Regions from separate parts of the Hydrogenophaga taeniospiralis genome, predicted to be linked through region 1. Evidence: riboswitches for the same ligand, from Rfam matches in the RefSeq annotation. Region 1 holds a riboswitch; the other holds the start of a gene.

Region 1 (3,354 bases):
GCGAGGTGGAGGCGATGTTCCTGGCGTTTTCCGTATGCGACACGCAGGTGACCTTGCGTTCGGCGTGAGGGCAAGGGGAGGCAGGGCCGTGAACGAGGTCCAGGCGTCGAGCAAGGCCATGTGGTGCCCCGCCCCAGTGGCGGGCTGGCGCGACGCACCGCCTCAAGCGCTCATTGGCCCAGCGACGCCTCGCTGCTGGAGTCGATGCTGGCGATCTCCCGGCCGTTGAACGTGCGCCGGACCACCGTGGTGGACTCGGCCACCTCGGTAATGGCGGGCAGGCCCCGCATGCGAACCGTGGTGGACTGCCGCAGCTTGACCGTGGCCGACAGCCAGGGGAAGCCGGAGGGCTCGATGCTGACCAGTTCCATGTTGTTGTTCACCGATGCATTGGTCGCCCGGAAGGCCGCGCTGGCGTCCTTCAGGTACTCGCACAGTTCCTCCTTGCCGCCCACAAACTGTGACTCTCCCCGAGCGGTCTGCGAACGCAGGTCGACCTTGAGATCGGCCGCATAGGCGTCGCACATCCCATCCTCGCCTCGCAGCATCATCTGGTCCTGCTTCTGCATCCAGCTCATCATGCTCGGCGCAGAAAAGACAAAGCGGCTGTGTCCATAGAACGCAGCCGCCAGCACGCCGAGCCAAAACAGTTTTCTCATGTCCTCTTCCCCTTTTTGAAACCGCCTCAACCCGGGCGGCCGCGCATTGTCGCAGAGCAAAAAGGCGGGCCGCCCACGTGCACGGTCAACGGGGAAACTGGCCCTCGCTGCGAGACGTCATCTCGGCGATCTGCAGCGACCGGACGGTGCGCCGCAAGACGTAGGTGGTTTCACCCACCTCGTTCAGCGTGCGCAGGCCCGGCAGCGTGAAGGTGGTGATTTGCCGCACCTTGACCTTGGCCGTCATCCAGGGGAAATCGGAGCGTTCCAGGCTGACCAGCTCGGTGCGGGTGTCGATGGCCGGCTTGAGCACCCGGACGTGGGCGTTGGAGGCCCGGACGTAATCGCACACATAGTTCTTGCCGCCATCCACCTGCCATTCCCCCTTCGGGTGACCCGCGCGGATGTTCACGTTCACATCAAAAGCGAAGTCGTCACAGACGCCCTCCTTCATCGCGAACACCGCCTGTTCGTGCGCCTCGATCCACCCGAGCGCCCGGCTCTTCGACAGCGCCCACTCGCTGTGTCCATAAAAAACCGCGACCAACCCGCCGAGCCACAACAATCGCTTCATCGTTCCTCCCTCTGGTGATACCGCCTCCGACCCGGGCGGCCGCATATTCTCTTCGACGATCAACGCCGGGGGGCATGCTGGTGGTGCACTGGCAGCCCGATCCGAGCGGAATGTGTATGGGGGAAAAAGCGCCCGTCTGGACCCCCAGGCCACAGATGGAGTCCACCAGGCGCCCAACCCCGCCGCCCACAGGGCATTCCATCCACACACCGGGCCCGCGCCGCTATACTGCGCCTTGCTCCGGGGTGCACGGACCGAAAGGTCCAGCGCTGAGATGGTTGAAAAACCGAACCCGTGAACTTGATCTGGCTAGTACCAGCGAAAGAAGAGCGCAGCCCCCAGGGCCTGCATCCCCGGCCCGTCCCTCGCGCGATGGGTCCGTCCACGCCACCAGTGGGCCCGGGTGCATGTTTTGACGGGCGGTCTCCGGAGCATCCACAGCCCCACACAGGAGACCGCCGCCATGAACGCCCCCGACAAGATTCCCTTCGCCGACCAGTTCGCGCTCAGCCGCGAGCCCTTCCCCGCTTCGCGCAAGATCTACGTGCCCGGCTCGAACGAGAGCATCCGCGTGCCCATGCGCGAGATCGCGCTGAGCAACGGTGAGCAGGTCACGGTGTACGACACCTCCGGCCCCTACAGCGACCCGAGCGCCGCCATCGACGTGCGCACCGGCCTGGCCGATGTGCGCGGCGCCTGGATCGCGGCGCGTGGTGACACCGAGACCTACACCGGCCGCCAGCGCGCCGCGCTGGACGACGGCGTGAAAAACGAAGCGCAGAACAACGGCACCACCATCGAACGCATCGAGGCCCTGCGCGCCGAGGCCGCCGGCCTGCAGCGCACGCCACGCCGCGCGAAGAGCGGCATGAACGTCTCGCAGATGCATTACGCGCGCAAAGGCATCGTCACCCCCGAGATGGAGTACGTGGCCCTGCGCGAAAACGGCAAGCGCGAGTGGATGCGCGAGTACCTGGGCGACCCGGCGCGGGAAGCGCGCCTGCGCGGCAACCCCATGGGCGCGCGCATTCCCGATGTGTTCACGCCCGAGTTCGTGCGCGACGAGGTGGCGCGCGGCCGCGCCATCATCCCGGCCAACATCAACCACCCCGAGGTCGAGCCCATGGCGATCGGGCGCAACTTCGGCGTGAAGATCAACGCCAACATCGGCAATTCGGCCGTGACGTCCAGCATCGAGGAAGAAGTGGACAAGCTGGTGTGGGCGATCCGCTGGGGCGCCGACAACGTGATGGACCTGTCCACCGGCAAGAACATCCACACCACGCGCGACTGGATCGTGCGCAACAGCCCGGTGCCCATCGGCACCGTGCCGATCTACCAGGCGCTGGAAAAAGTGGGCGGCGTGGCCGAAGACCTGACCTGGGCGATCTACCGCGACACGCTGATCGAGCAGGCCGAACAGGGCGTGGACTACTTCACCATCCACGCCGGCGTGCGCCTGGCCTACATCCACCTCACGGCGCAGCGCCGCACCGGCATCGTCTCGCGTGGCGGCTCCATCCTGGCCAAGTGGTGCATCACGCACCACAAGGAGAACTTCCTCTACACGCACTTCGACGAGATCTGCGAAATCATGAAGGCCTACGATGTGAGCTTCTCGCTCGGCGACGGCCTGCGCCCCGGCAGCGGTGCGGATGCGAACGACGAAGCGCAGTTCGCCGAACTCAAGACACTGGGCGAGCTGACCCAGGTGGCCTGGAAGCACGACGTGCAGACCATGATCGAGGGCCCCGGCCACGTGCCCATGCACCTGATCCAGGCCAACATGGACGAGCAGCTGAAGCACTGCCACGAGGCGCCGTTCTACACCCTGGGCCCGCTGACCATCGACATCGCACCCGGCTACGACCACATCGCCTCGGCCGTGGGCGCGGCCATGATCGGCTGGATGGGCACCTCCATGCTCTGCTACGTGACGCCCAAGGAACACCTGGGCCTGCCCGACCGCGACGACGTGAAGCAGGGCATCATTGCCTACAAGATCGCGGCCCACGCGGCCGACATCGCCAAGGGCCACCCGGGCGCCCGCGCGCGCGACGACGCCATGAGCAAGGCGCGTTTTGAATTCCGCTGGCGCGACCAGTTCGCCCTGGGCCTGGA
Region 2 (3,354 bases), 370 kb from region 1:
GGCGAAGCAATAGAGGAACACCAGACACAGCGCCGAGGCCAGCCAGGGCGCGATCGCCGGCCACTCCACGCGCCAGAAGGCGCGCCAGGGCGTGGCGCCCAGCGTGCGCGCGGCAGCCACGCGCGGCGCGCTCACCTGCTCCAGCGCGTCCACGCCGGCACGCACCACCACGCAGAGGTTGAAAAACAGGTTGCCGTAGAGCAGCAGCCAGGGCGTGTCCACCAGTTCGATGCCGGCCCCGGCCAGCGGCGCGCCAAGCAGGCCACGCGGCCCCCAGAGCGCCAGCACGCCCAGCGCGGCCACCAGCGTGGGCACCACGAAGGGCAGCATCAACAGGCGCAGCACCAGCGAGCGGCCCCGGAACGCCAGCCGCGCCAGCACCCAGGCCACCGGCAGGCCCAGCGCCAGAGCCAGTGCGCAGGTGATCGCCGCCTGGGCCAGGGACCACAACACCCGCCAGCGCAGGAAGTCGTCCTGCCAGACGTCGAGCCAGCGCAGCGGCTCGTCACCCGACCATTCGCCCCCGCCCAGCCCTTCGACCAGCAGCCGCACCACCGGCGCCACCAGCAGCAGCGCCAGAAAGACCAGCGGCAGCGCGGGCAGCAGGTGGCGGGATCTCAATCCATGCATGAATGCACTGAACCCAGGCGCTCGGCCGGAGCACGGGCCCCCACCAGGGGGGAAGCCGCACAGCGGCGCAGGGGGGTCACTTCAACACCACCTTGGTCCAGCGCTGCAGCCAGGCCTTGCCTTTGCTGTTCATGTCGGTGACACCCGGGTTGTCAAACGCGGTGGGTTCGCTCGCGTGTTGCTTCATCACCTCCACGCGCGCGGCCCCAGCTTCGGCCGGGAACATCCACATCGTGGTCTGCAGCGCCTGCTGGGCCGGGGCCGAGCGCAGGAACTCGATGAACTTGCCGGCGGCGTCGCGCGCGGCCGGGTTGCCACCCTTGACCAGCGCCACCCCCTCGACCTGGCGGAACACGCCGCCCTTGAAGAACAGGTTGGTGGTGGGCGAAACGCTGAGTTTTTCCTTGGCGTAGAACACCTCGGCCGCCGGGCTGCTGGCGTAGCTGACGACGATGGGCCGCGTGCCGCCGTTGCGCGTGAACTCGGTGTAGTAGGCCTCGGTCCAGCCCTTGACCACCTTCACGCCGTTGGCGCGCATCTGGCCCCACCAGGTGAACGCCGCCTCTTCGCCCAGGCCGGCGATGGTGGCGAACACGAAGGCCTGGCCGGGGCTGGAGGTGGCCGGGTTCTGCACCACGAGCAGTTTGGCGTAGGCGGGCTTGGCCAGATCGTCGAGCGAGGTCGGCAGCGCCAGGCCCTTTTGAGCGAACCAGGCCTTGTCGATGTTGAGGTTCACGAAACCGTAGTCCACCGGCACCACACCCGAGACCACGCCGGTCTGGTCGGCGCCCTCGGCCATGGCCGCGGCCGAGGCGCGCTGGGCGGCGGGGCCGGTGTAGGCGTCGAGCACCTTCGCGGCCACGGCGCGCGGCAGCAAGGTGTTGTCGATGCCGTAGACCACGTCGGCGATGGGCCGGGCCTTGGTGAGGATCAGCTTGTTGACCATCTCGCCGGCGTCACCGGCCTTGACGATCTGCAGCTTCACGCCCGCGTCTTTCTCGAACTGCGCCAGCAGCTCCTTGGGCAGGTCGAACGAGCTGTGGGTGAGCACACGCAGCGGCACCGCCTGTGCCCAGACCGAGGGCGAAGCGCCCAGCGCCGCGAGGGAAACCGAAACCAGTGCTGCCGAAAAAAAACGCCGTTGCATGGGAAGCCGCCTTGTCAAAAAGAACGCCAGGGAAAGCGTCTGACAGGGACGGCAACGCACACATCGGCGGCCGGCTGCTCACGCTCCCTACGCTGGCACGATCCAGATCAGGTGAGAGGGGTATTTCTCAGCCGTGGCCCGCTGTGCGGTGGGCCCGGCACCCCCGGTGAAGCTGCAAATTGTAGACCCCGCCCTGTGCTTCGCGCAGCCCTGTGTTACCGTGGCCTGGGCCCGCAACCACGGCGGCCCACCCGCGAGATTGCCTCCTCGGCCCCGCATGCCCCTGCCCATGGTTCCCATGGAAGCGCTGTGCCCGTTCGATCAGAACCGTTTCACACCGCCCACCCACCATGAAAAGAACACCGCATGCCCGGCTACGAAGTCCGACACCAGACGGTCACCATCGGCGGCCTGGACTACGCCGTGCGCTCCCTGCTCGACAACCAGCAATACGCTGACCCGCACGGCAGTGCCGAAGACGCGGGCATGGGCGCTTCGGGATGGCCGCTGTTTGGCCAGGTCTGGCCCTCGGCACGTGTGCTGGCGCTGGCCATGCACAGCCACGCCATCGAGGGCAAACGTATCCTGGAGATCGGTGCCGGCCTGGCCCTGGCCAGCCTGGTGATCCACCGCCGCGCGGGCGACGTGACCGTGACCGACTGGCACCCGCTGACCGAGGCCTTCCTGCACGAAAACCTGCTGGCCAACGGCCTGGGCCCGCTGCCCTACCAGCCGGGTAACTGGGCGCTGGACGATGCCAACGGCGCCAGCGGCCTGGGCCGCTTCGACCTCATCATCGGCAGCGACGTGCTCTACGAACGCCAGCAACCGGCCCAGCTCGCGCGCTTCATCGACCAGCACGCCAGCGCGGGCGCTGAAGTCATCATCGTGGACCCGGACCGCGGCAACCGCAGCGCCTTCTGCCGCGAGATGGCGGCGCTGGGTTACGGGCTGAACATGCAGGCCGCCGACCGAACGCTGGAAACCGGCGAAACCTACAAAGGGCGCTTCCTCACGTTCGCGCGCTGAAACCGCGGACAGGTGCCGAGCGCCGGGAGGCTGAGCCACCGGCCCACTGGCGCCCGCCCACAAAAAAGGCCCTGCAAGGGCCTTTTTTGTGGGACCGCCGCGGGGGCGATCGGTACGGGTCAGCCGCCCTTCTTCGAGCGCTTGCCCGGGTTTTTCTTGCTGCGCGTGGCCACGCCACGTTCCAGGCTGACACGTTGGCCACGGCCAGGGGTGGCCAGGGAGACGCCAGCAATGGGCTTGGGACGGGGGGTGGCTTTGCGGTCGGCTTCGGTGACGATTTTGTTGCCCATGTCGGATCCAGACAGAAATTGGTTGAAAACCCCTCTATTAGGCCACAGGCCGCGCGGGCGAGGCCAGCGGCGCCCCGCCCGCGCCAGGGGGCCAACGCCCTGGCGGCCCTCAGCCCGCCACGTCCACCATGTTCCAGGTGAACGCCGAGTCGGTGGACAGGGCCTCGGCGCGGTGCACCGGCATCAGCCAGCCGTTTTGCGGGTTCACCTGGGCCGAGATGTCGATGCGCGGCGCCTGCGCCACCACGCCGCCGAAGA

The links. A riboswitch is a leader RNA that binds a small molecule or an ion and turns the genes downstream of it on or off. The one in region 1 is predicted to bind thiamine pyrophosphate.
Region 2: another riboswitch for thiamine pyrophosphate. It lies ahead of KIH07_RS12970 (thiamine ABC transporter substrate binding subunit); the one in region 1 lies ahead of thiC (phosphomethylpyrimidine synthase ThiC).

The regions. Positions count from the first base shown of each region.
Region 1 covers NZ_JAHBAG010000001.1:2,320,521-2,323,874, reverse strand. Annotated here, with positions in the region: gene KIH07_RS11125 (TetR/AcrR family transcriptional regulator) at 1-68, shown strand, start outside; gene KIH07_RS11120 (hypothetical protein) at 171-659, opposite strand; gene KIH07_RS11115 (hypothetical protein) at 745-1,296, opposite strand; TPP riboswitch at 1,465-1,577, shown strand; gene thiC (phosphomethylpyrimidine synthase ThiC) at 1,697-3,354, shown strand, end outside.
Region 2 covers NZ_JAHBAG010000001.1:2,686,047-2,689,400, reverse strand. Annotated here, with positions in the region: gene KIH07_RS12975 (ABC transporter permease) at 1-630, opposite strand, end outside; gene KIH07_RS12970 (thiamine ABC transporter substrate binding subunit) at 707-1,777, opposite strand; TPP riboswitch at 1,844-1,952, opposite strand; gene KIH07_RS12965 (class I SAM-dependent methyltransferase) at 2,144-2,806, shown strand; gene KIH07_RS12960 (hypothetical protein) at 2,926-3,096, opposite strand; gene KIH07_RS12955 (transglutaminase-like domain-containing protein) at 3,206-3,354, opposite strand, start outside.